Regions from separate parts of the Paenibacillus sp. GCM10027626 genome, predicted to be linked through region 3. Evidence: riboswitches for the same ligand, from Rfam matches in the RefSeq annotation. Region 3 holds a riboswitch; each other region holds the start of a gene.

Region 1 (7,462 bases), on a different contig from region 3:
CCATCTCAGCCTCCGGCTCCGTCTGCTCTTCATCAAAAATATCGTCCAGTCCCCTGTAATGGGTCTGAACCTGAGGCGCAGCCTCTGTATCATAGGCAGCCATAACATCTTCCATTTCATCCAGCAGCCTGGCTTCCCGCCGCTCATCAATCCAATTCGTGATAGACGGATAGAGCATAACAATAATACCCGCAATAATGAGTAAAGCCGCAATTTTTCGCATCTTTATGCCTCTTTTCAAACCGAAAGAAGTAAAGGGAGCAGAGTCCCTTTACTTCTTTCTTTGATTCCACCTATTGCTGGCTGTTCTTCTTCAGCTTCCTGCCTCTTAGCAACAATAATCCAAGCGCAGACAATCCAAGGCCGCTCCAATAATAAGGAGTCGGGCTAGTTTCTCCGGTTTGAGGGAGCTTATCTACTGCGGCTACTTTATCTCCCAAGCCCGCTAGCGGGACGGCCTCTGTCTCAACAGAAACAGTTTCTTCTATTATAGCGGGTTCTTCCAAAAGTTCATCAGTCAGATCCGGCTTTTCAGCTCCATCTGCTTGGCCGCGCGGCACCTCTTCATCAACGATAGTCACTAATTCCCCTTCATCTGTCGGTTCGACAGGCACATTCGGGTTTTGCGGCGTCACCGGTTCTACAGGATCTATTGGATGATTAGGATCCGGCTTCGGACTCTCGGTACCTGGGTAAGGATTCCAAGGGTAGGGAGTCTCTGGATCAGGATCCGGATCCGGGTCTGGCTTCGGATTAGGCGTGCTTTCTTTTTGGTTTGTGAAAGTAAGCGAAACCTTTGGTGATTGGAGTGAAACCGAATGTTTCGTTCCATCCAATTGGTAGCCCTTTGGTGCGGCGGTTTCTTGAATAACATAATCATCATACTTCAAACCTTCGAATACTGCAGTGCCGTCTGCATCTGTTGTTTTCGAGGCGATAACAACCAGTTCCCCTTCAGTATTCTTGCGGCTCAAGGTGAAAGCAGCGCCTTCCAGTTTCCTATTTTGATCGTCGGCATCGACTTTAACGATTTCGATTTTGCCTTCCGGGTCTGGATCTGGCTTCGGATTCGGGATCTCCGGATCTTTTCCTTTCTTCTCCACGATCACTTCATTCGTAGGCACATTGCCCACATTGGCAATATTACTTACTTTCGCTCCCGGTTCCAGTCTGCTGAAATCGACTTTGTACTCAATTTTAGGTTGTTCGCCAGCTTTAATGCTTCGGTTATCATTAGTAACTGTCAGCTTGTGCTCAACCGGGTCATACGTATAGGAGAACTGATCTGTAACTACAATTGAATCTTCGATTAAATCAACGCGGCTGTCAATCAAATCCGTTACAACAATGGAGTTCTGCTTGAACTCGCCAAAGCTGTAGAACTGAATCGTATAATTAACAATTTGATCCGATCCTTGATCGCTGGACAGCAGTTCTTTGTCTGCCTTTTTAAGAACATTGATCGCTCCCGCAGTTTTACCGAGCTTTACGATTTCCGCTGTATACTCTTTTTCACCGTCAGCGGTGATTTTCGCGCTATTGTTATACTCTGGTTTTAGATCAACGATTTTCATTTCATATCTAATGAAGTAAGCCCGTTCGATATCGCCAAAATCAAAATGAATTTCATTATTGTTAACGCTCCAATGTGGCGGCTTCTTTAGTAGATTTTCCTCCTCATACGGGGAATCAACATAGAACTTCATACTATCCTCTACTAATTCAAGACCGGGCGGGATATAGTCCACGACCTTTACATTTTTCAAATCCTTCAGTGCACCGTTTACACGAATATAATATTCGATAGGTTTTCCCGGATCTGTTACGACACCGTTGTGATTTTCATCAAATCCTAGATTGCCGTTCCACTTTTCTATCAGATTTTCTTTAGGACCGCCGTTACCGGGATCAACAATCGTAACATCGAGCGTCGTAACCATATTTTTGATTGTTACCACAATCGGCAATGTCCCCGGCTCAGCCTTCCAGCTTAGCGTCGCCTCTAGCAGCATATACCCTTTAAGGCCTGACTGCATATTAGCACCGAAAGTGCAAGTTACCTCAGTTTGCGAAGTTTCTTCATTTTCCGTTATTGAGCAATCGCGAATATGCTCGGGCGGATACTTTGGCGTTACATCCTTTAATATAGAAGGCAACGTAAACGTTAACTGATCGCCTTCATTTATGGCCCCCACCTGTTTCGCTTCATATTCTACCTTTAATGCAATATACTCGCCGCGATTGAGCTCGTACACATTGGAGGTTACTGTATAATTAAATCCAGGATCCCCCGTTGCAATAGCAGATGACGGCGCTAGGATCAAGCTGCCGAACAGTCCCCAGAGCAACATAAAAGCTAATACTCCATAACTCTTACTCTTCAAAACTCGCACTAAATGAGCCAATTTCTCACCTCATTTACATATTATAAGTCTCTGCTCAGTTTTATGCTGTAGGTCAATAAAAAAGACTGCCACGATAAAATAATCATGGCAGTCGAACGGTCATAGCATTATACAATGCGTTAGACTCAGACTTTGCGTCCCACCCTTTCGAATGGTTTGCGATTTTCATGTTATATGTTATTTAACGATACAGCTATAAATTCCGGCAGAAGCTAGACTTGATTCCATTTTATCACAATCTTCCACACATTTGTTAAACACTTTTTTACTAATTTTATAGGTAAGATGGATTAGTTGTGCCGATATTACTTTATAGCCATAATTTTCACTGTCCCTAAGGCAAACCGACCATCCTCGCGGCGTTCCTCAATAGCAAAATCGACCCCCGGCTTGCCATTGCTCGGGTCAATGATTGCTGCGTTAACCGTATATGTGCCAGCGGCTAATGTTTTAGGCAGCGGTAGAGAAAAGACTGCTTTGCTTGTTCCGGGAAGCCATTTGCGAATATCCTGATCCGTGTTCATTTTTACTGCAATTGTTCCGTTCTGGTCTGAGAGTGAGAGCTCGAACGGCCATTCATAGTAAAACGGCGCCACACCCCGGTTTTTCACCTGCAATTCAATATTCAAACTCTGCCCGGCCTTGACAGTCTCCTCATGTGATTCTTCGGTGATGACAAAGCGATAACCAATCGTTTTCAAAAACCGGTCAATATTGCTCTGGTACTTTGTATCTTCCTCACGATAGGGCGCACTTGGCCCCAGCCACGAAACATGTGTCATGCGCGCTTGACGCAACGTTTCTTCAATTCTGCTGTCCTTCATAAAATTGGAATCGGGCATGAACTCGCCACCGCTCGGCGCTTTCGTCCAATAATTCAACATGGCAGGCTCCTTTTCCTTTGTCAGCCATGAAGTATAACCTTTCGTAGACCATTTGTAGAATTCATCGATCGTAGAGCGCTTATCGCCAAATGCATCATTATACAGTCCCATGCCATAAGCCACAGCGATCTCATGCGGGCGCCGCATCAGCAGATGCTTGTCTGGAAACGACTTCGCATAATGAGTGGCGTACTGATCGGTAATGCTGCGCTTAGGAAAAACGATCGCTGTATCGCCATCATTTTTTGTATGCCATTCTCCCCAATGACCCACGCTCCCTAATTGCACAAAAGCGATCTGCGGATTGTTGTTATACCTTTTCCCTAATGCTTTTAAAAGCAGCTCATGATTTTTAATTAAAGCGGGATGCGTATAATCTGGACTAAAACCTTCACCATAATCCATGCTGTACCATTTCCCTTTATGGCCTATTTCTTCATAAAGCCAGTCCGGTATGTCCATATGAGATTCGCTGCGCGGGTAATCCAGGATGACCCGAATGACCAGATGCACTCCCTGCTCCTTCCAATAAGCCATGTTGAACTTTTTTTCCACTTCTTCAAAAGCGTACTTTCCTTTTTCCGGCTCAAGCTCCCGCCAAGTCATATTTGCATGCGCCAGACGTACAGGCTGTTCGATGTCGCTGGTAGTTCTTGCATCTGCAACAAAGCCTATATAGGGGTTTGCCAGCACTTCCTCTGATTCAACCGGTTTGAACAAAGTACGTTTCACCTCTTTGGCTGCATCCGAATTATTAAAGATTAGGACACTAGACACACCAGCAATGAGCGCAAACAAAAAAAGTGCCATAATTCGACGAAATAACTGTTTTTTCATGGTTTTCCCACCTCTCAAAAAATGCGAAATAGTCCTTTTTTACAATTTGTTCAGTATTTGTATAGATTCTTGGTGTATTGTATATTTCGTTGTTGTATACTGATAATTATTACAACTTTCTAATGGAAAATTCATATAAAAGCGGTGAACCTAACGATGAAAGTACTCGTAACAGGCGGCTACGGCTTTATCGGCTCTTTCGTAGCAGAGCGATTCCACAAGGAAGGCTATGAAGTTTTTTTAGTGGATGACATGTCCACAGGCAATAAAAAAAATATTGATTTTAAGCATACGGGCTATATTTTACCAGTCGAAGACCGCAAATGCGAGGAGATTTTTCGCAGCACACAATTCGATGCAGTTGTCCACCTTGCAGCACAAGTCGATGTCACCACTTCCATGAGTAATCCCCGACTTGATACAAAATCCAATATTTTAGGCTTGTCCAATATGCTTTCATTATCACATAAATATGGTGTGAAAAAATTCATTTTTGCTTCATCTGCTGCAATTTACGGTCAAAACGATCGTCTGCCGCTGCCCGAAAGCGAGCCCGGAAACCCAATTTCGCCTTATGGCTTGAACAAATGGCTAGGAGAAACTTATTGCCAAAAATGGAAAGAAATATATAATTTGGAAACTATATGTTTCCGCTTTTCTAATGTATACGGCCCTCGCCAAGGCAGCGTTGGGGAAGGTGGCGTTATTTCTATTTTCAATGAACGTACAATCACAGGCAAAGATCTCACTGTTTTTGGAGACGGCGGACAAACACGCGATTTTATTTATGTAGAAGATGTCGCCGATGCAATCTATCGCGCTTCCTATTCTACTTTGACCGGTGTCTACAACCTGTCTACCAATACTGAAACAAGTGTGAACGAGCTTGTGGAAACGCTGCGCGCTCTTCACGGGCCAATAGAAGTTAAATATAAAGAAAGCCGCCCCGGAGATATCTATCGTTCAACACTGGATAATACACGGATCAAGAATGCACTGGATTGGACGCCAAAGTATTCCTTTTCAGAAGGTCTTAAAAAAACATACGAATGGTTTGCTGGAGATCAGAAGAGTAAAGAGGCTGTTGCCAACAAAGAAGAGACAACAACCGAGACTTCTTCCTTTTCCAAGTTCTTCAGGGCATCGCTTCCCTACGCGGAAAATTTGCTCGCATTTGCTATTACTGCATGGGCAACCTTATCGCTGCAAGACACTATGTATGACTTGATCGACTTCCGTCTGGTTTATATTATCTTTTTAGGTATTTTGTACGGCAATCGTCAATCACTAATTGCAGTTGCGCTCTCCATCTTCTTGTTCATTTACCAACAATTATTTAACGGACGAGAGATGGTTTCCCTATTGAATGATACGAATTTCTTCTTCCATACAGCCGTCTATTTATTCATCGGTCTGATCGTCGGCTACGCAATCGAGCGTAAAAATCTCAAGATACATACACTCGAAGAAAGCAAAGCGACGTTGGAAGAGAAATATACCTTTCTTAACGATGTTTATAACGAGACACGCCTTGTAAAAGATGGCTTGCAGATGCAAGTGCTGAACAACAATGACAGCTTCGGCAAGATCTACTCTGTAACGAAGGAACTGGAGAGTCTCGAGCCGGAAAAAATATTTACTTCTACTATAAGCGTACTAGAATCGACGATGAAAGGACAAGGTATTTGTATTTATACGACGAATAAAAATGGCACTTATTTGCGGCTGGTCTCCCACTCAAGTGGCGGCTCCTTTAATTCTGCCAAATCGCTCAAGGTAGACGAAGAGCCATTCGCCCGGCATGTGCTGCAGGAACGTACGTTATTTGTGAATAAAGACTTGGATGGCCATGCTCCGATGCTTGCCGCTCCGGTCTTCAATAATGGCATACCGGTCATTGTGATTGCGATTTACAATATGCCGTTCGAAAATTTCACCTTGTCCAGCCAGAACTTGTTTAGCGTCACAGTCGAACTGGTTTCTTCAGCACTGGCTCGGGCCCTTGCCTACGTACAGGCTACAGAAGAACAGCGTTACCTTCCGGGCACTTCCATTCTGAAACCGGAGGTATTTCTCGAAATTGTTAACAGCAAAGAACAGGCCAAGTCCAAGCATGGTATTGACTACGTCTTGCTCTCTGCTTCCCCCGGTAAGCGAAACCTGCTCGACTGGTCAAATGAAATTTCGCGCGTGCTCCGCGAGACAGATTATATTGGAGCCGGAGAGCATGGTGAAATAATGGTGCTGCTTAGCAATTCTACTAATGAAGAAGCTGCCCATGTGCTGGAACGATTGAAGAGCAACGGCATATATCTTCACCTGACAAAAGAGGATGAACAATATGTTTGAGTGGATCTATATACTCTATGTTATTGTATGCGGAGTTTTAATTGGACTGCTCTCCAGAGGCGACAGACGGGAATGGGCCATGCGAATGGCCCTCGCCATAGGGCTGCCTGTTGTCGGTTTTTTGCTGCCTGCTTTTTGGCCGCAGCGCAACCGCTCGGCAGAAGAGTTGGAAAAAAACCAGCGGATCTTCGATCATTTCGACTTGTCTGGCGCCGCTAACATAAAGCCTCTCAGCAAGCCTGATACAGAAGAAGAGATGAATCTTGTACCTTTGGAAGAAGCGCTGCTTATTAACGATTACCCTACTCGCCGCCGGGTTATGATTGACCTGTTGAAGCAAGATTCCTTGGAGTATTTGGAAGTGTTGCAGATGGCAGTCAGCAACGACGATACGGAAACCTCCCACTATGCCGTCAGTGCCATAATGGAAATCAAACGGAAGCTGACACTGCAATTGCAGCAGTTTGCCGTACAATATGAGGAAAACAAGGATGATCCTTTCTTATTGCAAGCTTATGCAGATGTTTTGAGAAGCTACATGCAGAGCGGCTTTCTTGATGAGCGGACCTTAACCAAGCATCGATATACATATTCCGGCTTACTTGGCCGCCTGCTTGAGCTCATACCTGATCATGAAAATAATTATTGCGAGAAAATCGATACTGACTTGCTGCTGGGCGAATATGTTCTTGCAGAACATACTGCCGTGGCTTATCTGCGGCAATGTCCTCATAGTGAAGATGCCTATTTGAAACTAATGAAAGTATACTTTACTACCCGTTCGATCGACAAGCTAAAAGAGACGCTTGAGGACTTGAAAAATTCTCCATTGCGTTTATCGAACCAGGCGCTTATGAGCGTCCGATTCTGGACGGAAGGAGCCTAAGATGGAACATAAAGTGCAACTCAAACGAAATGTATACATTATTCTTGCCGGTATTTTATTACTCGCTGTTGCCATTCAATTAACAAGCTCCAAATATGTCC
Region 2 (7,462 bases), on a different contig from region 3:
TCACGGTTGGAGTCGACAATTCTTTGTCCGTCCCACGCTCCAGATATTTCACCGCTACGCTTACACTACTTTGCTCATTTTCTGTGTAGTAGAAGATGTATTCCTGAGAAGCTGCTGCCGTAAACGTGTAGTTCGCTTGAATCTCTGTAGGCGTGTAGCCTGCTACTGGCACAGCCTTCAGCGTGACAGTTTCACCAGTTTTACCGCTTTTCCCGGTCGGAGCTGACAATTCTTTGTTCGTTCCTTGTTCCAGGTATTTCACCGTTACATTTTGCTCGTTTGCCGTGTAGTAAAAGATGTATTCCTGGGAAGCGTCTGTTGTAAACGTATAGCTCGCTTCGTTCACTTCCGGCGTATAGCCCGCTACCGGCGCAGCTTCCAGCGTTACTGTTGTGCCATACTTGCCGTTTTGCTTGACTGGGGCAGATAATTCTTTGTCCGTTCCCCGTTCCAAGTATTTCACCGTTACGCTTTGCTCGCTTGCTGTGTAATAGAAGATGTATTCCTGAGAAGCTTCTGTCGTAAACGTGTAGCTCGCTTCGCCTTCTACTGGCGTGTAACCTGCTACTGGCACAGCCTTCAGCGTGACAGTTTCACCAGTTTTACCGCTTTTCCCGGTCGGAGCTGACAATTCTTTGTTCGTTCCTTGTTCCAGGTATTTCACCGTTACATTTTGCTCGTTTGCCGTGTAGTAGAAGATATATTCCTGAGAAGCTGCTGCCGTAAACGTGTAGCTTGCTTCGCTCTCTACTGGCGTGTAGCCTGCTACTGAAACAGCCTTCAGCGTTACCGTTTCACCAGTATTACCGCTTTGCTTGGTCGGGGCAGACAATTCTCTGTCCGTTCCCTGTTCCAGGTATTTCACCGTTACCTCTTGCTTGTTTGCCGAGTAGTAGAAGATGTATTCCTGATTTTCCGCCGCGGTAAATTTGTAGCTCGCTGTCGCATTCTCGGCTGTGTATCCTGCCACCTTAGCTGCTTCCAGCGTTACCGTTTCACCATACTTGCCGCTCTTCGCGGTTGGAGGCGACAATTCTTTGTCCGTTCCACGCTCCAAATATTTCACCGTTACGCTTTGATCATTTGCCTTGTAGTAGAAAATGTATTCCTGATTTTCCCCCGCCGTAAAGGTGTATGTTCCTGTTGATTTTTCTGCCGTATATCCCGCTATTTCAACTGCTTCCAACGTTACGGTTTCACCGAACTTGCCGCTTTTCACGGTAGGAGCCGACAATACATTATTCGTTTCACGCTCCAAATATTTCACCGTTACGCTTTGATCGTTTGCCGTGTAATAGAAAATGTATTCCTGGTTTTCCGCCGCGGTAAAGGTGTATGGCGCTGTTGCTTCTTCTGCCGTATAGCCGGTTACCGACGCAGCTTCTAGCGTCACGGTTTCACCATACTTGCCGCTCTTCGTGGTTGGAACTGACAATTCTTTGTCCGTTCCCCGTTCTAAATATTTCACCGTTACGCTTTGATCATTTGCCTTGTAGTAGAAAATGTATTCCTGGTTTTCCGCGGCGGTAAATGTGTAAGGCGCTGTTGCTTTTTCTGCCGTATAGCCGGTTACCGACGCAGCTTCCAGCGTTACCGTTTCACCATACTTGCCGTTCTTCGTAGTTGGAGCTGACAATTCCTTTTTCGTTCCACGCTCCAAATATTTCACCGTTACGCTTTGCTCTGCAGGTACATATGTCGCATCGACTTCTTTATTGCCATCAACCGTGATCGTTTTTGAGCCGCCGGACGGTGTGACGATTTGATAGCCTGCCGGGGTATCGAATACCACCGTATACTTGCCATATGGCACTTCAGTAAACGAATAGGCTCCATTGGCATCGGTTGTCGCATCGGCAACCTTATTCCCGTCTTTATTTTTCAGCGTCACTTTCACGCCTTTAAGTGGCAGGTCGGTTGATTCATCCGTTGCCGAACCGCTTACGGTCGCTATAAGCTCCTGTTGCGAAATGTAGCCGAACCAAACGGTCGCCGTTGGATTGGTTCGAGTAAGATTGACACGGGTCGGATCGTCACCAACCTTGAGTACGTACCCATTGATGGACGGAGCCGCCACCGAGTAAGTTTTGTCTAACTCCAGCGCTCTTTCTCCATTCTCTTCAAAATGACCGCTGAAAATCTCCTGTGCCAGCTCCGGACGCTCTACTACAACGCCATCTTTATTGACCGGCTGGCCCTGCTTATTTACTTTATAGCCTTTAACATTGATCGAGCCTTTCCCGTAGCTTACCTCCGGAACGACGAATTCCTTGGTCGTCTCCGAACCGTTGGCATCGATGTAAGTGATGGTTGTTGTACCGTTAGTTGGATACAACTGAACCGGGTTCGGATTTTTCGCCATATCCATGCGAACCGTATAGGTCAGCGTCGCCGGCTTTCCTTCTTCAATATTGCCGCTTTCCCAGCGGAACGTCTCCGTGGCCGGATCCCATTTCACCTCACCCTGGCTTGCTTCATACGTCCCATCAACAAGGTTGAACATATCTCCCATCGGGTCAATAATAACCGGGTTTCTGGCAGCATAGGCAAACTGTCCTGTCAACTGATCGAATACTCCCTCCAGTTCGGAACTGCTTGAAGCATAATAACCGCCATTCTGACTGTTCTTGAGCACATAAGTAGCATTTTTGTTATTACCGACTTCCAGCCCAATGGAATATATGGTGACTTTGTCATCGTTCATAATACTGTGCGCTTCCGACAAAGTCGCTATGCCATTTGTTTTGACTTTGAAGCCATTTACCTTATACTCCCAATCCCCGTACCACGTATCTAGATCGTAATCTGACCCTGACCCTATGACCTTACTGTAGTCGAACTTGGAAAGAATAAAGTTATATTTCTTATCTGGCCACACATAATTGGTAGCAGCACCAGCCTTATAACTGTATGTCGGCTCGCCGTCGCTTAACAGCACGATGGCCTTGGCTTGCGCTGTACTCTCGGCCAACAGTTCCCGGGCCCGATGAAGGCCTGCCTGAATATTCGTACCGCCTGATGCGCGAATATTGTTAATGGACGATTTCAGCTTTTCCTTTTCAGCGGCCCCTTTAAAACCGGAAACATCCTGAGCACCTTCATTAAATGTTACAACCGCTATTCTTGTGTTTGAATCAGGGATAAGAAGCTCATCGACAAATCGGTTTGCCGCCGTCCTCGCATTGGACATCCTTTTGTTACTGTCCATGCTGCCCGACTTATCGATGACAAGCACGACATCAGAAGTTGTCTCCAGATTTTTGCCCTCTACGGTCAGCTTAATCTTCCATTCCCCCGGTGTACCGGTGGGCTCTGCTTGCTTGTTCAGGTTAATGGCGCCGGGATTGGGCCAAACGAGCTCCCCGCCTGAGGCCCCGTTCGCATAAGCTTGTTGAAAAGGATAACAAGCATTAACAATCAGTGCCAAAGCAAACAAAAGGGTTAATAACTTTCTGCCAACACCCATTTCTTTGATATCACTCCTTTTCCTGAATACCAACAACATCGGTTTGGGCTGCATTACAAAAGGCGATCACCTCCTCCTGCATAGTCAGTCTTACCTTTAGCAGTAGAATCTCTATTGACGATAGCTGCGAGTTTACTAGAAAAACAAAAAAAATCGCCGATTGCATCATCATCTTGTGAAAATGCAACCGGACGATCATAAGTCTTGCGACTGTTAGACTCCTGGCTTTGCGGCCTAACCTTTCGGTTAGTGTGCCCTATTCGATTGGTAAATTTGACCCAATAATTGTAACTTCACACGAGATTATAACTTCATATTTTTCTTTAGTCAACCATTTTTTTGAACTTTTGAACTTTGTGTTATTCGTGATAAAGTCACCCACTCTCCCCAATCAGGTCTCATCAGCCCCCGTCTGCCTGCTTATAATTTCACTTACAACCTCAATGCTCAATAAACGTAATTGCCAAAAGGACCCACCGAAACTGTGTCGTCCCTTTCAGCTTTTTTTGATGAATGCCAGTATACGGGACATAGTCCATCCAAGTTTCGGCCTACAAAGACGTCTATTTGGGCTTGGGCCCTCCAGAGGTTTACAACAGCGCAACTCTCGGGCGAACCGGACCCTCCAGCACAAACAGAAGTTGATAGAACGTATGATGATGCCAGGGCACCCGATATCCTCCCAAATGCTTGCGCTTTGTAGATTCGGATTTTTATGATCAAGCTATGATTTCACTATCGGCTTCTTGGACATGAAGAGAAAAGTTACTAGATATAAAAGGGAGCATAACCACGTATATTTGAAGATTTGCTGTCCCATAGAAAAGTAGATATTCATAGGCAGGGAACAAAAGTCTGCTTCTGGAGCGGGTGATGGGAATCGAAATCACGCTATTAGCTTGGAAGGCTAAAGTTCTACCATTGAACTACACCCGCAAATTTGATGGTCGGGACGACACGATTTGAACATGCGACCCCCTGGTCCCAAAGTAAGTGGTGGGTCTGTTAAAGTGTGTTATGATGTTGCAAAAAGACTTATCTAGTGCGGTCTATCAAATTTGTTCAGTTAGCTCCGATTCCGGAACGAATCCGCTGCCATAGACCGGGATCGCGAACCGCAGCCGGTTGTCGACTCCTGCTGCGGTTCGCGTCAGCACGCCTCCCGGCGCATACGTATAAGTGGGCGCCTTCATCAGCGCTTCCCGATCCCAAGAGCCGGCCGCCTGGCCGAACCCTTGCTGTTCCACAAGCATCATATACTGCGCATACCAACGCACAAGAAAATCGTTGGCATGGTTAATATGATTGCCGGTCATATCGTTTAACGCTTCCGCGTCAGCGGCAGCCCCCTCGGGGGCCATTCTGTCATGAATACAAAGTTAGATTTTTAAATGAGTACTCCATCAGGTTCGGGTTAGTTTTTTATTTGAGCTGACACGTGCTTCCTTGCGAGGCTGATCCGGAGAATAATATCCAGATTAGCCTCGTCCGCTTATAGAGTCAACAGCCGATAAAGCACCTGCACGGCCTCCGCCCTCGTAGAGAAAGCCGGCGCGGCCAGCCTCTTTCCGTTACCGTTCATGATACCAGCTTCCACAAACCGCTGCATGGCGGTCCTGGCATACTTGGCTACACCGTCCGAGTCGGGGAAGCTTTTCAAGGTATGCCCGCTTGATCCCGTCGGCAGCTCGCCTAACGTTTCCAACGCCCGATAAAGAATGACCATCATGTCTTGACGGCGAATAAAAGACTCGGGCGAGAAATTGCCGCCGCCTGTGCCGGATACCAGTCCAAGGCGTTTCGCCGTGCCGAGATATCGGGTATAGTACTTGTTCCCCGCATCCGCGAAGCCGCCCGTTCCGTCTGCGTCCGCTTCGATGCCGTAGGCGTTCATAACCATGATGAGGAAATCGGCACGGGTTACATTTCGTTCAGGCGCGAATAAGCCGCCACCCAAACCCCTGACAATATCTCTGGCCGATATGAACGCCACGGCCTCATGGTACCACGCCTTACCGGCAACGTCCTTGAAGCCGACTTCGTTGTAGCCAACCGCGAACGACATGAATGGTGCGGTTTTGATCCGAACGGCTCCTTTCGCGTCGTCATACCTGCCTCTCGCAACGTTAAGCTTGCCGGCTTCGTCGATCGCGTAAGCGATAATGGCATTCTTCTGCTCTCCGGGCTTCGGTGTATAAGGGATGTGGATTTCCGCGGCGCCTACGCCAAAGCTGTCCAGCTTCTCCTCCCCTGCCATGACGGCGAAATCATAAACCGGCCGGTCTCCGATCTTGGCCTGCGCTTCCAGGGTCAGAGCGCCGAAAGCGGCTTTGGATATACGGATGCTGATATTCCCTGCGTTCGCGGCGGCGCTGAGGGAAGCCACGGCTTTGGCGTCAAAAGCAACGCTCGCGATCCCCGCATCGATTCGCAATGACCATGAAAAGGCATTGGCCGTGAGCCTCCATGCATCCCCTGGGAAGTCCACAACGACCGCATCTGCTTTCTCCGCCGACTCCGCCCGGATGGCGACTTCCACCTGCTTCCCTTCGGCTAATAGCTCCATCGCCTTATTCAACAGCTCCGCCATCAAACGGTCGTCTACTTGAACGGACGCCTTCCCGGTCGACGGATCCAATGCCGCTTTCAAGGAAACCGATACGGTCGTTACGACTCCGTTCCGCGTGATCGAAAGCTCCGGGAGCGGTGCAGGAGCTGCGCCCGGCGTTACCGATCCTCCATCCGACGGAATCGAAGGATTGCCCATGTCGATGTTTCCCGTCCCATCGGCCGGCTCGCGGACATAATCGGGCGATAACGCAGGTTCCGACACCCGATAAACCGTGATCTCAGCGTCCGCCGGCGCCTCCCCTCCGCTTATCCGGATATATCTGGCCGTAATGGAGGGAAACATCGCCTGAACGACGCCTTTCTTGCTGTCGATCGCCTTGTACACCTGCGACCAATCCCGGCCATTCGCCGAAGCTTCGATGCGAAAACTCTTTTCTGACGGATTGCCGTCAAACGCCAGTTGGATGCCGTTTACCTGCTTGTCGGCTCCCAAGTCCAACAAGCCGTCTTGCGGGAGCATGCCGGACGCCACCGTTTCGACCCGCTGTTGGATTCGGATCAGGTCTAGAAACGAGAGGTCAATTTTGCCGTTCGGCAGTTCAAACCGCACATATCGTACGTTCTCGCCTTCAGCCAACGCAGAGGAGAGACGGGTCGCTTCTTTGCCATGCCAGTCTGCCAGCTTCGTCCATTCCGTTCCATCGTTCGAGACACTCAATGCAACGCGATCAGGAAGCAGCTGCCGCCAGTTCAGGTCGTCGAAAGCCAACCAGCCAACGCTCGCATCGGCGCTGCCGTCCACCGCTTCAAAGCGCACCTTGCTGCCTGCATGCCCCGCGGCATCAATCGTCAGCATCTTAAAGCTAGAATCGTCGGGCGGCGCTGTCCTTCCGATTTCGTTTCCATCCTCGCCCACAAGTCGGTAATAATTGTTCCCGTTGTCGCCATATCCGGCTGCGAGGAATCGAACAAAGTCCGCTCTGAGCGTAAACGGGACGCTCGTGATCGTGCCGACGGCGCCGACTCCACCGGCACGGGAATCCTCCCATTTCGAACCTCTTGCGCCTACGGTTTCCGGATGCTCCGCAACGCCCGACGGCGCGCTTCCGAATGCTGTTCCTGTCGTCGTCCATGTCGTATAGCAGCCGCACTCGAAGTTGAAGTTGTCCTCCTGCGTGATGCTGTCCAACGCCAACCAAGCGTAGCCGCTGGCGGTATCTCCGTCGACCATGCGAAACCGGACCGTCTGGCCGACCAGATCCGAGACGTCCCAGAACCGTTTGATGAATTGGTTCAAGGGCTGGGATTCCATGCCGGGCGGCGTGGCGATGCGAAGACGCTCACCACCTTGACCGATCAATTCGTAGTAGTTTTTAGGCGGATCCCAACCGTCTTGTCCATTCCAACCGGCGGCGAGGAAGGTCA
Region 3 (7,462 bases):
ACTTCCATTTGCGCGAGTTAAAAGACCGTAACGCAAGGCATTTTCTACCAGAGGTTGCAGGGTAAGCGGCGTCAGCCTTTTCTTCTTGATTTTATAGAATTTATAAAATTCGGCTGGTTTGGCCTTAGAGTTGGAGAATGTCAAGTGTTTTTTAAGCCAAGTGGACACACGATCCGCTATTTTGTCGAATACCGACCAATTCAGAGGTGTCCCGGACACAGGATGCGTTATTTGCGGTTTAGTCGGGTTTTCGCGGTGTCATGTCTTATTCAGTTCGACGAAATGAAGGGCTTTTCCTTCGTCTGAAAATAAACATAGGGAAGAAATTAAAAAAATATTGAGGAATCTTAGAGCCTGATGTTTGGTTGCAGCTGCTTGGGGGAAAAGCATCCTAAAAGCTTCATTTACAATCGTTCAAAATATCGACAAACGACATAGGAAATATGTACTTAATTCTGGAAGTCGGGCTAGGAAAAATCGACATAAGGTGATATACTAGAGTCATAGAAATACAATATCTACCATGCTTAAGTCTATGGGAAAAGGACCCTTGATATGAAAGCTTTCATAGTTGATGACGAACGACTAGCTGCTGCAAGGCTGAAGAAGCTGCTTGAGAAGGACATTGGCGGGGTTGAGGTTTTAAGTGTTTATACCATCCCAAGCGTTGTTATTGAGCAAGCAAGTGTTCTGAAGCCGGATGTTGTTTTCTTGGACATTCATATGCCCGGTATTAACGGGCTTGAGCTGGGAGAGCTGCTTCAGGAAGTGCTGCCGGATGTCGAGCTTGTATTTGTAACCGGCTACGATCATTACGCTGTTCGCGCTTTTGAGCTTTACGCGCTGGATTATATTGTGAAGCCGGTGCGCGTGGACCGTCTAAGGCTGACGGTACAGCGGCTGCGCGTTAAGCGGCAAGAAGCGAAGACTCCTGAAGCAAAGTTGCCGAGCATATGTTGCTTTAAGGCGCTGCGCTTTCAATTTCCAGGCCAGGAGCCACGGGCAGTTAAGTGGCGGACAAGCAAGGCGCAAGAGCTATTTGCTTATTTATTGCATCATCGCAATGTTGTAGTCGATCACGGAACAATCATGGAGCTATTTTGGCCGGAGATGGATGTACCGAAGGCCATGCAGCAGATGTATACAACAATCTATCATATTCGCAAGGTGTTGAAGAGTGAAGGATTGACATCGGTGACGATTACGAGATGCAATCATGAAGCCGGTTATCTTCTTACGATTGGACAACCAGTTGAATTAGATGTTGAAATATGGGAGCAAAGCATCAGGCAGCTGGATTCCAGCAGTTCGCAGGATGTAATTGAGCTTGAGGAAATTTTGCAGCAGTACACTGGCGATTACTTGGCCGACTACGACTATTTGTGGGCTGAGCATGAGCGCGAGAGACTGCGGCAGCAATGCATAACGCTGATGAGCGCCTTGGTTAAGCTGTATCTTGATCAGGGTCAGAAGATGAAGGCGAGCAGAGTATACGGGCGAATGCAGCAGTTGTTTCCGTATGAAGAAGAGGGCTACTTTGGCTTGATGAAGCTTTATGATTTATTGGGCGAAAGTGCCAAGGTGGACGAGCAGTACCGTTTGTTAAAGTCGCGGTTAGCTGACGAGTTGGAGGTTGACGTGCATCATACCATCAATGAATGGTACAAGCGGTGGAAGCAATATCGGAGCGAGGCTGATCCTCGCCAAGTGAGCTATTCTCGATAATGGCAAACCTGTCGAAAGACAGGGACGCAAAGCTACAGGGCCTTCCCTCAAGGATGGCAGCCAGCTACCGAAATGAACAAGCTTTTTTTATTTCATAGCATGGCAAAAAAACTTTACACGATAACGGCAAACCTGTCGAAAGGCAGGGACGCAAAGCTACAGGGCCTTCCCTCAAGGATGGCAGCCAGCTACCGAAGGGAGTTTTTTTATATGCGTAAATTTATGCTGACGTTGATGGCGTTTGTTGTTTTATTGGCTGCGGTTGCTGGTGCTGCCGGCAATGTACAAGCGGCGGCAAACGCTGGACAAGCTGCATGGTTGGACAAGGGTGAACTGAATAAAGGACTTATAGCGGTTCATTACAATGCCGAACCTAAAGTCAAGATCAAGCTGATGATTGCAAAAGGCGCTGGAACCTACACCTACACGGTGCGTAACGGAGTGAAGGAAGAGCGGTTCCCGCTGCAAATGGGCAACGGAGACTATACGGTTACACTGCTGGAGCAGGTAAACGGAAATCAGTATAAAGTTATTGGCAAAGATACAGTGAAGCTGAACCTGGCTGATCAGAATGTCGTATACTTGAATACGGTACAAAATATTGAATGGGACGCTCAGAACCAGGCGATTGTCAAAGCAAACGAACTGATTAAAGGGAAAAAGACAGACGCGGAGAAAGTGAAAGCGATCCATGATTTTATTATTAACAACATCGCTTACGATAATACACTGGCCAAGACAGTGACAACCGATTATTTGCCGCAAATTGACCGGACACTCAAGGATGGCAAAGACATCTGCTATGGTTATGCGGCGTTATTTGCAGCCATGCTGCGCGCGGTAGATATTCCCGCCAAAATGACAATGGGAAAAACAACATATGTAGATGTGTACCATGCCTGGAACGAAGTGTTAATGGACGGAAAATGGGTTACAATTGATACAACGATCGATGCCGGTTTGAAAAATACAAAAAAAGCATTGCCAATGATCAAGGATGACAAGAATTACAAAGTGGAAAAGCAATATTAATGAATACAAGTGGGAGTCCTGTAGCTTGCAAGTTGCTGACAGGACTCCCTTTTTGTCATTGTTTTTTTTGGATAACCCCGCAAGCGATTCGATTGCCGGAATTGCCTGACGGATCGGTTACGTAATCATCCTGCTTCTCGTGAATAACTAAGGCGGTGCCGCCTGGTTTTTGCAAATCGTTCAAAGTAAACACCTTGCTTTCGATGGTGGCTTCTACTGTCCCGTCCTTTTGAACGAGAAGATTGGGTAGATCGCCGGTATGAAAGCCTTTCGGATTATTAAATCCATGATGCTTGTGGGTCAGATTCAGATGCTCGCCAGCTGACTTGAAATCTGGCTTTTCACACAGACCGGTTTCATGAATATGAAAACCATGCAAACCAGGCGGCAGTTTTTCCGCTTTTATGTTGATTTGGACCGCATTTTTCTGCTGCACAATTGTCGCCGTTCCAATCTCCTTGCCTTCGCTATTAATGATGGTCACAGCGATCGGTTTGTGAGCTGTGGAGCTGGCAAATGCAGCAGGTGAGATGGAACTGATGACACCCAGCATTAACAAGCTGCCGCAGCTGAATAGGCGCACCGTTTTACTTAATGACTTCCTCATTATTGGATTCCTCCTGGTAATGTTTGTGATTCTTCTTCATAGCATGTCCTCCCGGCCGGAAAAATATTAGTGCGAAGTGACCAACATTGCGTAATATTACCTAGCATGAGAGGGCGGTCAGATGCTCATTCTAAGCTGCAGGAGGTGAATCATCATAATGATGAACAAAAAAACTTATGGTGTACTGCTGCTGTCGGTTGCTTTGGCGACAACAGTAACGGCAACAGGATGCGGTAAAAGAACAACTGACGGCGTTAGAACAAATCAATACCGTACGACGACAGATAACCGCATTTATAAAGATGGTGTCCGAACAAATATGTATGGCGTTACTCCGCGGGCTCATACCTATGACCGCATGACAACTCCAACTCCAACAACTCCAGGTCCGCGGACTTATAATTATGACCACGTGACGACTCCATCTCCACGGGCTTATAATTATGACGGTATGACGTCTCCGGCCCCAGGAAGAGGAGTTACCGGTCATCAGAATAATTCCGCCGTTGCCGACAGAATGGCAACCCAAGCCAAGGCTGTAAAAGGTGTAAGCAAAGCCACTGTTATCGTTCACGGACGTGATGCAGTAGTAGGTCTTGAGGTCAAACCCGGTCAAAACGGCGCTGCTGTAGCGCGACAAGTCAAGCGTACACTGGAAAAGCGTGATGCCGGCTACAAGGTGCACATTACAACCGACAAAAAGCTTCACACACGCATCACGAACATGAAACATCAAATGAGTTCAACGGATGGAACGACTGGAACAACTGGAACAACTGGAACAACTGGAACGACTGGCACGACTGGAAGGTCGCTGGATGGCATGACTGGAAGGTCGTTTGGCGGCAGTAATATAAGGCCGCTGGATGGACACCCTGTTCGCAATTTTGCCAATGATATCGGCGTACTGATTCAAGATATCGGTCGTACAGTTACAGCGCCATTCCGTTAAGCCGACAAGATTTGTCAGCCATAATGTTCTTGTATTCGTACAAGAGCATTATGGCTTTTTAATTTTGATGGCGCAAATGGCATGATCTTACTAGGATTATGGGCGCCTGGAGTTTTTAATTGCGCGTATTTTATGTTATATTTAAATCAAACCCGAAAGCGGCGCAACATAATCCATGTCCACTGGTTTGGTTTATAAGAGGGAGCAGATGTTCAGACGGATTTGTAAGGTTTAGCCGCTCCCGGAAACAGTGTATTTGCTGTGGATAGGAGTAACTATATGATTCAGAAGATAACGGACTTTCTGATGGATTTTGGCGCATGGGGGCTGTTTATTCACTCTTTCGCTGATGCCATTATCGTGCCGATTCCGGCATTTTTTCTTCAAGTTTCTTTAAGTCTTGCCAACCCGTCCACTGCACTTTGGCTTGCTACGGTCGGTTATATTGCGTGCCTTTTAGGCACCCCTTTTGGCTATTTGATCGGTAAAAAAGTCGGCAATACGGTGCTGTACAAAATCCTTAAGCGCTCCTGGGTGGATTCCGCCACGGAGATGTTTAAAAAAAACGGGGAGACGGCAATTCTTATAGGCTCCTTTACTCCGATACCTTTTAAAGTGTTTACCATAATGTCGGGCTGTTTGAATTTCCCGCTATGGCGTTTGCTTGCTTATGCAGCTGTTGGCCGTGCTGTAAAATTTTATGTCATAGGTTTGCTGTTTTACTTTTACGGCCGCACAGCAGAACATATGGTGAAAGGTGTATCCATTTATATTTTTGTTATTGCTGTGCCTTTCCTCATTATTTATATTCTATTAAAAAAGAGAAGGCAAAAGAAAAAAGCGTCGCAGACTCCCGAAGACGCCCCGAAAGCGGAGGCTGATACCTTCTTAACAGAGGATTCAGCTGAGCCAGCGGCAAAACCTGACGCTTCACAGCCAAAAAACACGCGTCTAGGCGGAAGAGCTTCTAATGAAATAACGCAAACACCAGAGCACTAAAATATTTTTTATGTATAGAGCTGCCGATCGTTTAGGCTTTGAACGAGGCAGCTTTTGCGTGTTTTTTAAAATATAAGAAAGTAAAAGTTTTACCTTATACACAGCTTATATTTCTAAGGAAAGAAACTTGCTTCGCGCCAAGGACGGCGTCAGCCGTTTCTTTTTGTGGACTTTTATTGACCTGTATAGATTCTTTGGGCCATAATAAATTATGGCTATGATTAGTAAATGAGGTGTCTGTAGTGAGCGGTTTATTAATTCGTATGGAAGAGGCTTTTCCGTTATTAACGGCAATGGAAAAAAAGGCAGCGCGATATATTCTCGATCACCCGAAAAGCATCGTTAATTTATCTGTTCAAAGCTTGGCGAAGCTGGCGAATGTCAGCGAATCGACATTGGTGCGGTTGTCCCGTTCGATGCAGTGCAAAGGGTTTCAAGAGCTGAAGCTAAAAATTGCCGCTGATCTGGCGCTATCAGATGCGGCAGATTCGAATGCCGATGAATATCAGGATATCCAGTTTGATGATTCGATACCTAATTTGATCGCTTCGATCTCGCGCAATAACATCAAATCGATTCAGGATACGCAAATGATTTCTTCCATTAAAGAGATGGAGCAGGCGATTCAGGTTTTGCGTTCGGCACGCAAGATTGCGGTATTCGGCATTGGGGCTTCGGCGATCATTGCCGAAGATTTTAAGTTCAAGCTTACCCGGATTAACCGCTGGTGCGAATCGGCTTACAGCTTTGATATGCAGGCTGTCATTGCGGCAAATTTGAACAAGGAGGATGCTGTACTGGGGATTTCGTACTCCGGACAGACGGAGGAAACGATTCGCTCGCTCGAAATTGCCAAAGAAAATGGGGCGGCGATTATATCGCTAACGAAGTTCGGGAACAATCCGGTAGCAGAATTGGCCGATATTCGCTTGTTCGTCAGCTCGCTGGAAAAAAGCATTCGCAGCGGCGCGATGGCATCGCGAATTGCGCAAATGAACATTATTGATATTTTATTTGTCGGCATTGCGGCCGGACAAGCGCAGGAAGCCATTCAGTCGCTGGAGCGAACGCGCAAAGCTGTAAGCTGGTCGAAACGTACAAAAGGGTAGCAAAGCAGGCTGCTGTGGCTAAAAGTTAGTAATTGTATGCAATCAAATGAAATTTTGTACTAGTATAGCATTGGAAGCATGGTATTAAATTCACCCAAATCATAAACGATTTGGGTTTTTCTATTTTGAAAATAAATATCTTGATGTAAAACCATTCACTGTGATACGATGATTTCAATCGTACTTTACATATTGGGAGGCAGTTATGATGGAACGTAAGATGGCTAATAATAAAGTGCGGATTGCTGTCTGCGGCATTCTTCATGAGACGAATACATTTGCTCCTGGCAGGACGACACTTGCAGATTTTAAAGCGGATTGGCACGCTGGCGATGCTTTTTTAGAGCGTTATACCGGCACGAGAACGTCGATGGGCGGCGTGATCGATGCGACCCAAAAAGATGGGTTGGAGCTCGTCCCTGGTCTCTATACGTACACCACTCCGTCAGGGATGGTAACCTCCGAGACGCTTGATGCGCTGGAACGTGAGCTGGTTGATTCGATCGCGGCGGACGCGGACGGTATCGTCATGATTTTGCATGGCGCGATGGTTGCCGAGTCCTGCTTTGATGTAGAGGGCAGGCTGATTCGTACTGTGCGCAACAGATTTGGCAGTAATGTACCGATTGCTGTTACACTTGATTTGCATGCCAATATTACCCCAGAAATGGTGGAAGCCGCTGACATATACTCGTGCTACGATACGTATCCGCATATCGATGCCTATGAGCGTGCCATCGATGCAGTCAACATGCTGGCAGCCGCCATACGGGGTGAGGTTAAGCCTGTGCTGGCATGGAGCGCTCCTGGAATGGTTGTTGTACCCCAAGCGATGCTGACCAGCGAAGGGGCGATGAAGGAATTGATGGATGAAGCGGCAGCGATCGAGGCTGATCCGCAAGTATTGAAGGTTACTGTTGCAGGCGGCTTTCCGTACAGTGACGTTCCTTACGCAGGCATGTCGTTTATCGTAGTGGCAGACGGTTCTCAAGAGGTTGCCGATAAATATGCGCAGCAATTAAAAGCATGGGCATGGAA
Region 4 (7,462 bases), on a different contig from region 3:
ATGCCTTTAACGAAATATTTTTGCATGAAAGGATAGACGAATAAAATCGGAATCGTGACTACCATCGTAATCGTCATCTGGACGGATTGCGGGGTAAGTATGCGCGCTGCCGCTCCGCGGTTCAGCTCTTGCACTGACATATTGGCCAGCGACTGCACCTGATTCAAATAGTTGTAAAGGATGAGCTGAATCGTCTGCAGCTTTGGATCGGATACGAGAAAGAAATTATCCTGCCAGGAATTCCACTGTCCGACGGCAGCGAAGACAGCTATGGTCGCAATAATGGGAAGCGATAAAGGGAAAATGATTTTGCGGTAAATGGTGAAGTAGCCCGCCCCGTCAATCATTGCCGATTCCTCTAACGCTGCCGGAAGCTGTTCAATAAATGTTTTGATCAAAATGACATAGAAGCCAACGATCGCCCCAGGCAGGACGTAAAGCAAAAAGTTGTTTTTCAGGCCCAAATTTTTCATCGTTAAATACCATGGAATAAGCCCGGCATTCAAGTAGAGCGAGATAATGACAAAACGGTAAAAGAATTTGCGCCAGACGAGCTCGTTCTTCGTCACGATATAAGCAAACAGACTGGAGCTGAACACGGTAACAATCGTACCGATGACGGCTCTTAGCACCGATATGACGAACGAGCTGTATATATCGGGCAATTTTAGCATCGCTTTATAGTTGTCGAAGTTGATGCCCCGGGGCAGGAAAACGAGCCCGCGCGACGCCTCGAGCGGATCGCTGATCGAGTAGATAAATATATAATAGAAAGGATAGACACAAGCAAAGGTGATAAGAGAAAGCAGCAGATAGTTGGCGATGTTGAAGCTGATATTCCAAAGTCCGGTTGGTTTGGTCATAAGTTGATTCCGATCCCCTTTCCGAAATGATTCTTTAAACAATCGACTGGCCTCTGACCCGTTTGGAAATGAAGTTGACGGTGAAAAGCAGGATGACACTGATCACAGTCTTGGACATGCCGATTGCGGTTGCATAGGCGTAATCGTTGGTGGCAATGCCGATCCGGTAAACGTAGTAGTCGAGCACCTCGATTTTTTCGGCAACGAGCGGATTATGGAACACAAAATACTGGTCGAACCCGTTGGAGAGCATGTTGCTGATGCTGAGCAGCAGCAAGACGATATAGGTCGGCATCAGACCGGGAACGGTTACATTCATAATCGTCTGAAAGCGCCCCGCGCCGTCAACCTTGGCGGCATCAAAAAGCTCCTGATCGATCCCGGCGATCGAGGCCAAATAAATAATCGCGCCCCAGCCGAGCCCTTTCCAGACCGCAACGGCAGTCTGAACGTACCAGACAGCCTCGCCATTGCCGAGAATATTCGTCGGTTCGCTAATGATGTGCAGCTTGATCAGCAATGTGTTGAACAATCCCTCGACTGAAAATACAGAGAAAAACAACGAGAAGACGATAAACCAGCTAATAAAATTCGGCAGTGTCGTTGTTGTCTGCACAATTTTTTGGAAGGTCTTATTTTTCACTTCCGACAGCAGGATGGCAAAGATGAGCGGCAGCGGCGAAGTGAGAAGGCCGAGAAAGCTCATGGCCAAGGTGTTTTTAAGCACATTAAGCAGTTCGCCCCCGTCGTTCAAAGTCAGCTCAAAAAATTTCAAGCCGACAAATGGTGTCTGGGAGAGGGGGATTCCCGGCTTGTAATCGAAAAAAACATATACCCAGCCAAACAACGGTAAATAGTTGAACAAAAAAACGAGCACGATAAACGGCAGCGCCATGAGAAGCAGGGACAGCTTGCTCTTTGTAATCACCGGTTTCTTTTGCATAGGCCAACTCCAAATTGTTTATTTTCCTGTTCGTTAGGATCAGTATAGAGGGCAGACCCGCCGGGAGAAATAAAATAAGCTACAAAATGATGCACTTTCTTATGATTGAAAGAAGAAATAGAAAGCGGGAATAGATTCGTGTCTACTCCCGGCTATCTTTTCTGTACTTTTTTTACGATTTTATTCCGCGTGCTCGATTTTGGGGAATTTCAGTGTAATGGTCGTTCCTTCTCCCGGGCTGCTGTCCGCCTCCAAGCGGTAGTGGGGGCCGAAGTGCAGTTGGATGCGCTTGTTCACATTTTGCAGACCAATGCCAAAAGTTGGACTGTCCGCACCGTCTAAAACATTTCGCAGCAAATGCAGCCGTTCCGCTGTCATGCCGCCCCCCGTATCGGAGACGGCAAGCGTGATTGTGCCTTCTTTTTCCGCCGCCGCGATGTGAATGCTGCCTGTATAATTTTTTGCTTCTATGCCGTGAATGATGGCATTTTCAACGATAGGCTGCAAAATAAAGCGAAGCACCTGACAATGCAAAATCGTTTCATTCAACTGCCACTCGATCTGGATGCCCCCGCCGTAGCGCATATTCATCAGCTTGACGTAGTTGTCGATATAGCCGGTTTCCTCGCGAAAGGTCCACATCAGATCCGAACGGTTAAAAATCGGTTTCAGCAAGCTGGCCAGCGTCGTCAAGCTCCCCGCAATGTTGTCCGCTTTAATGACAACCGCCATCCATTTGATCGTGTTCAAGGTGTTGTACAAAAAATGCGGCTGGATTTGGGACTGAAGCATCCGGATTTCCAGCTTTGCTTTTTGCTCTTCCGCCCGCCGATTCTCGTCGATCAGATTGCTGATGCTTTCGGACATGCGGTTGAAGCCTCTTGCCAGCATGCCGAGTTCATTGTTAGCGGTGCTGTTCAGCTTGATCCCCAGATTGCCTTTCTCCATCTCCAGCATGCCTTGCGACAGCTGTTTGAGCGGTTTGGTCAGCTTGCGAATCCAATAATACGAGATCAGCAGCGCCGCGGCGAGAGCAACGGTAATAATGCCGATCATCGTATAACGCAATGTCCAAATATCTTTGACAAATTCACTTATAGGCACAAGCTTGATGACGGTCCAGCCGGTATCGCCCAGCCGGTAGTAGACCGCTTGCATGTCTTCAGCCGAAAAGCTGCCGAAGGAGCCGGCGACCCGGTCCAGCAGCGAGTCCGGCACCTTTTGGCCGAGACGGGACGTATCGGTGTGGGAAATAATAATTCCCTTCTGATCGTAAATATACATTTCGCTTCCCGGCTCTCCGCTCAGCTTGTTATAAGTGGCGGCCAGCACCTGCTGATTCATATTGACGACAAGCGTACCGGCCTGATCGTTCTTCATGATCGATTTGACCCCGCGCATGGAAGATAAGAGGACAGGCAGCTCATCCTCGGGCCGATAAACATAATTTTGAAAATCCTTCGCCTTGGTTGCGCCCAGCCAGATCAAGCGGGGAAAGGCTTCCTGGGCCTGATTGTAAAGGGATGTAACATAGAACCAATGCTGTTTGGCGGCGTCTGTCAAGTAAACGGTGGCATGGGCATCGACGCCGACAACGGTGCCGAAATTCGTGAACAAATAAATGGATGAAATATGCTCATAGTTTTTCAAAATAATCGAGGTTCGTTCCATCACTTTATTGGTCAAATTGACGCTGTCCGCAGGGGAAGAGGTGCTGACATCCAGATACTCCTGAATGCCGGGATCGAGCAGAAACAATTTGGACACTTTGTCCACTTCCTGACGCGACGCTTCAACACTATTCTCCAGCTGCTGAAACAGCCGCAAGGTCGATTGCTCCGACCGCTTTTGCAAAATGTCCAACACGCCAAAGTAGATCATAACTGCGCTGACAACAAGCACGGCCATGCTCATGATCATAAAAGACAAGCTTAAACTTGTCCGCAGGCTGCCGTTACGCCTGCTCATCATTTTTCGCATCATCCTGTTCACCGTCTTTCGGCCAATCGGCGACCCACTGCCTGCGGAATTCCCGCGGGCTCATCCCGGTAAAGCGCTTGAACGCCCAGCTAAAATAACTCTGGTTGGCGAAGCCGATCCTGTCGGCCACTTCATAGGTTTTCATATACGTACTGAGCAGCAGTTCCTTGGCCTTCTCGATACGGTATTGCACTAAATAATCAGCATAGTTTTGCCGCATTTCTTTTTTGAACAGGCTGCTTATATAATTCGGGCTCATCTGGACGTGCTCTGCCAGCTCCGGCAGCGATAAATCGCGGTCATAGTGCATCTCGATATATTGGAGTACTTCGTTTATTTCTCTGCTGACAGCTCTTCGTTTGGCGTGATGCTTCGCAAGATCTGCCAAGTATTGCTCATAAATGGCGATTGATTGTTGCAAGGTATCCGCTTTCGATATTTGCTCGGCATAAGCGGTGAAAATTTCCGGAACATTGACATCGGTCAGATGCATGGAGGTAATCGGCCACAGCAGCCACTGCATAAACTGCTTCTGCACTTCTTCTTTGGAAGTGAGTAGGCCGGCTTGCAGGAATAGGTTAATCTTTTCGGTGAGCTTGCTTTTGTAATGTTCACTTACTTGCCATTTCTCCGGCAGGTAGAGCAACTGCTCCCGCAGCGCTGGAGCCAGCTGCAGCGGCATGTTCCCGTCCGCTCTAATATCGGCGCCATTGCCGTGAAAATATTTCCGCGCCAGCGCCTGGACGCTGAGCCGGTATTGCTGCTTTAGCGCATTCTCGCTACTGCCGATGCCACTAATCCCGAAGGAAACGGTAGCGTTAAAGTAAAGATCCATCACTTTGCGAATATGCTGCAGCATTTTGTGAAGCGTCTCCCAAGTTTGCTGCTCACTCGGCAGATCATGGAAGCTGGCCATAATCATATAGCGGCTTTCCTCGTCGTGAAACACTTCGCTGCGCGCATATCCGCTCAGCACCTCATCCAGGACGTTGAGCAACGACATGCGAGTCAATTCGCCTTTATAATCCTGAAAACGGTTTCGCAGGAGCGTGTATTGATCGATTTCCATGGCGCAGACGATGAGGCGGGACGGTTTGAGGCGCAACTCCATTCGCTCCGCAATGGAGAAAAACTCTTGATCCGTATAGCGATTGCGAAACAAGTAGTCTTTGAACAGATTTTCTTTGGCAACGCCATGCTCGATTCCTTGGGGCTTTGCAGCCGGACCTACAGAAGCGTTCAGCTCGGATTGAAGCCTGTGCAGCAAAGTTTCAATTTGCTCCGTAGTCATCTCCAGCTTGAGAATATAATCGCTGACTTGGTGCACTAACGCTTTGCGTACGAGGTCGAAATCTTCCAGACAGGTAAGAATAATGATTTTGGCAGGCCGCTCAAGCTCGCGTATACGTGCGATCAGCTCCATGCCGTCCATCACCGGCATTTTAATATCGGTAATGACAATATCAGGTGCCTCCCGCTGATACGTCTCCCATGCTTCCTGACCGTTGGAGACATCGGCAATTACCGCCATCTCATATTTGGCCCAGTCGATGGCTGTCTTCAAACCAACTCTTACAAGCATTTCATCCTCGGCAATCAGCACTTTATACATATGGGTGTGTCCACCTCCGTTCGTAATGGGTAATATTTAACTCTATTCTCGTTATGCCAGCAGCGTGTGTCAATAGCATAACAAAATGGACTGAACAAGGATGTAAAGGGATGTCAAGGGTTTGTATAGGTTGGGATGGTAGACTGGAAGTATATTCGGAAAATGCGAACTGTGTCGTGAGTGATACATACTAAAAGATGCCGGATTGCTATAGAAGGAGGGGGCAGAGAGGTCAGTAATTTGTTTAGAAAATGTATAGATTTGTCGAATATAATTAATTTTTAATTATCCCTTAAAAGGAATTTCAACAGAGAGTTTATTCCAAATGTTACATAAAATCTCGTGCGATAATAGCAAACCCGTTGAAAAGCGGGGACGCAAAGCTTAAGGGGCTAATGGATTTGCTGAAGACGCGAATGCCAATGCCAGCCAGCTGTCGAATACGACGGAAACCTCCGTCTAGCGTATGCGCTGTGATGGAGGTTTTTATTTCCAAGGAGGCCTTGGCATCTTTTATGGAGGTGATGATTAGGAGTTTCAGAAATCTCAGTATCACACTCGCATTGACCGGTTAAAGAGAGGAAAAAAGATGATTTAGAATTTGTAGTGAGAAGGAGGAAGGATAGATCGTGCATTTATCGAAAGTAAAAACTTGGAAAAAACAATTGGCGATGTTGCTTGCGTTCGTAGTTGCAATTGGAGGAGTACCTTCAGTATTTGCTCCAAAAACAGCAATGGCTGCTGACACAGCTCCTGAACTCATAGTAGACTATGAGTTTTCTGATCCGGGAAATGGGGGACTGCCGGCAGATAATAAAAAAGGTTCTACATTAACAGTGGTTGAAGGTGTTTATGGCGGTAAAACTTATGGCAATACGACAACTGAATATGGTACAGACAGTGCCGGGGACTACTGGAGGTGGACCTCCGATAAGCAAAGAGGCGGCGGTTTTACCCTAGACATTGACCCGAAAGGAAAAAGTATTGATAAAAGTTATTCGGTTGGAGTTCGTTTTTCTTATGACACTCTCAACAGCAGCTGGACTAAAATTATTGATTATAAAGATAAGACCAAGGATCAAGGGTTTTACTTTGACAGTGACAAAAAGTTGAAGTTTTTTGATGTTGGTACTAGTGGGAAAACATCAGTGCAACCAAAGCAAATTATCGATATTATAGCTACAAGAGATGCAACTACGAAAATGTTTACTGCTTATATGATCGTAGATGGTGAATTTCTTAAGGAAATAGAAGTTGATGACTCAAGTAACGGCGCAACGCCTATTGTAGTCAATAACAAGATTCGTTTCGGTTTCTTCCATGATGATTATATATCTGGTGGAGATGAGAAGACAACAGGCGGAAAAGTGTATTCCATCAAGTTCTGGGATGGGGCAATCACGCCAGCTGAGGTTCTGAAAGCTACAGCGGCCAAAGGCACTGAAGTTGGAACAACGACAGTATCGGTAACACCTGCTAGCGGCAGTAACTCCTATAAGGTGCTTGTTTCGGATAAGTTGCTCCCATTTCCGCTTCAAGGCGAGCAGGTTCCGGCAGGAGCTTCTGATTACAACTTAGGTGATGACATTCCAGATGTAGATGCAAATACCAATAAGTATGTAGGTATATATGAAGTTGATGAGAATGGTAATATCATCAGTTTTAAACAAATTACTTTAACAAACGATGATATAAAAATGCCAACACTGGAGATCGAAAAGCCAGCCGATACTAAAGTTTTCGAGAACAAACCTGAATTTACAGGTAAGACGGAAGCAGGCGTGCAGGTAACTGCTAAAATAAAAAACAAAAACGGTGAAATAATCGATGAACCACAGGTGAATGTAAACGATGACGGAACCTGGAGTTTCCTCCCAGGAAGTGAGCTGCCGGATGGTGACTACACGATTGAAGTAACCGCAGACAAAAATGGAAATTCGGTAACACAAACGAAGGATATAACGGTAGACGCCACGTTACCTAAACTGGAAATTGATAAACCAAGCGGCAACAAAGTGTATGTGCCTAATCCTGAGTTTGGGGGAAAAGCGGATCCAGAAGCGA

The links. Region 3 has a riboswitch for cyclic di-GMP ahead of ACFQ0N_RS18250 (transglutaminase domain-containing protein). Riboswitches for the same ligand answer to the same signal wherever they lie in the genome.
Region 1: linked by a shared signal. The riboswitch ahead of ACFQ0N_RS26325 (SpaA isopeptide-forming pilin-related protein) and the one ahead of ACFQ0N_RS18250 (transglutaminase domain-containing protein) in region 3 are both predicted to bind cyclic di-GMP.
Region 2: linked by a shared signal. The riboswitch ahead of ACFQ0N_RS28610 (MucBP domain-containing protein) and the one ahead of ACFQ0N_RS18250 (transglutaminase domain-containing protein) in region 3 are both predicted to bind cyclic di-GMP.
Region 4: linked by a shared signal. The riboswitch ahead of ACFQ0N_RS09160 (Ig-like domain-containing protein) and the one ahead of ACFQ0N_RS18250 (transglutaminase domain-containing protein) in region 3 are both predicted to bind cyclic di-GMP.

The regions. Positions count from the first base shown of each region.
Region 1 covers NZ_JBHTHC010000016.1:87,691-95,152, forward strand. The annotation lists gene ACFQ0N_RS26320 (class D sortase) at 1-223, opposite strand, end outside; gene ACFQ0N_RS26325 (SpaA isopeptide-forming pilin-related protein) at 294-2,351, opposite strand; cyclic di-GMP riboswitch class I at 2,489-2,576, opposite strand; gene ACFQ0N_RS26330 (DUF4832 domain-containing protein) at 2,711-4,126, opposite strand; gene ACFQ0N_RS26335 (NAD-dependent epimerase/dehydratase family protein) at 4,283-6,475, shown strand; gene ACFQ0N_RS26340 (hypothetical protein) at 6,468-7,361, shown strand; gene ACFQ0N_RS26345 (DUF2194 domain-containing protein) at 7,363-7,462, shown strand, end outside.
Region 2 covers NZ_JBHTHC010000019.1:96,969-104,430, reverse strand. The annotation lists gene ACFQ0N_RS28610 (MucBP domain-containing protein) at 1-3,466, opposite strand, end outside; cyclic di-GMP riboswitch class I at 3,646-3,732, opposite strand; tRNA gene ACFQ0N_RS28605 (tRNA-Gly) at 4,329-4,402, opposite strand; gene ACFQ0N_RS28600 (hypothetical protein) at 4,519-4,782, opposite strand; gene ACFQ0N_RS28595 (discoidin domain-containing protein) at 4,959-7,462, opposite strand, start outside.
Region 3 covers NZ_JBHTHC010000009.1:41,539-49,000, forward strand. The annotation lists gene ACFQ0N_RS18245 (response regulator) at 556-1,725, shown strand; cyclic di-GMP riboswitch class I at 1,717-1,797, shown strand; cyclic di-GMP riboswitch class I at 1,841-1,921, shown strand; gene ACFQ0N_RS18250 (transglutaminase domain-containing protein) at 1,936-2,757, shown strand; gene ACFQ0N_RS18255 (superoxide dismutase family protein) at 2,813-3,364, opposite strand; gene ACFQ0N_RS18260 (YhcN/YlaJ family sporulation lipoprotein) at 3,525-4,316, shown strand; gene ACFQ0N_RS18265 (YqaA family protein) at 4,596-5,315, shown strand; gene ACFQ0N_RS18270 (MurR/RpiR family transcriptional regulator) at 5,558-6,424, shown strand; gene ACFQ0N_RS18275 (M81 family metallopeptidase) at 6,630-7,462, shown strand, end outside.
Region 4 covers NZ_JBHTHC010000003.1:477,335-484,796, reverse strand. The annotation lists gene ACFQ0N_RS09180 (carbohydrate ABC transporter permease) at 1-863, opposite strand, end outside; gene ACFQ0N_RS09175 (ABC transporter permease) at 898-1,806, opposite strand; gene ACFQ0N_RS09170 (cache domain-containing sensor histidine kinase) at 1,987-3,777, opposite strand; gene ACFQ0N_RS09165 (response regulator transcription factor) at 3,761-5,398, opposite strand; cyclic di-GMP riboswitch class I at 5,741-5,839, shown strand; gene ACFQ0N_RS09160 (Ig-like domain-containing protein) at 6,028-7,462, shown strand, end outside.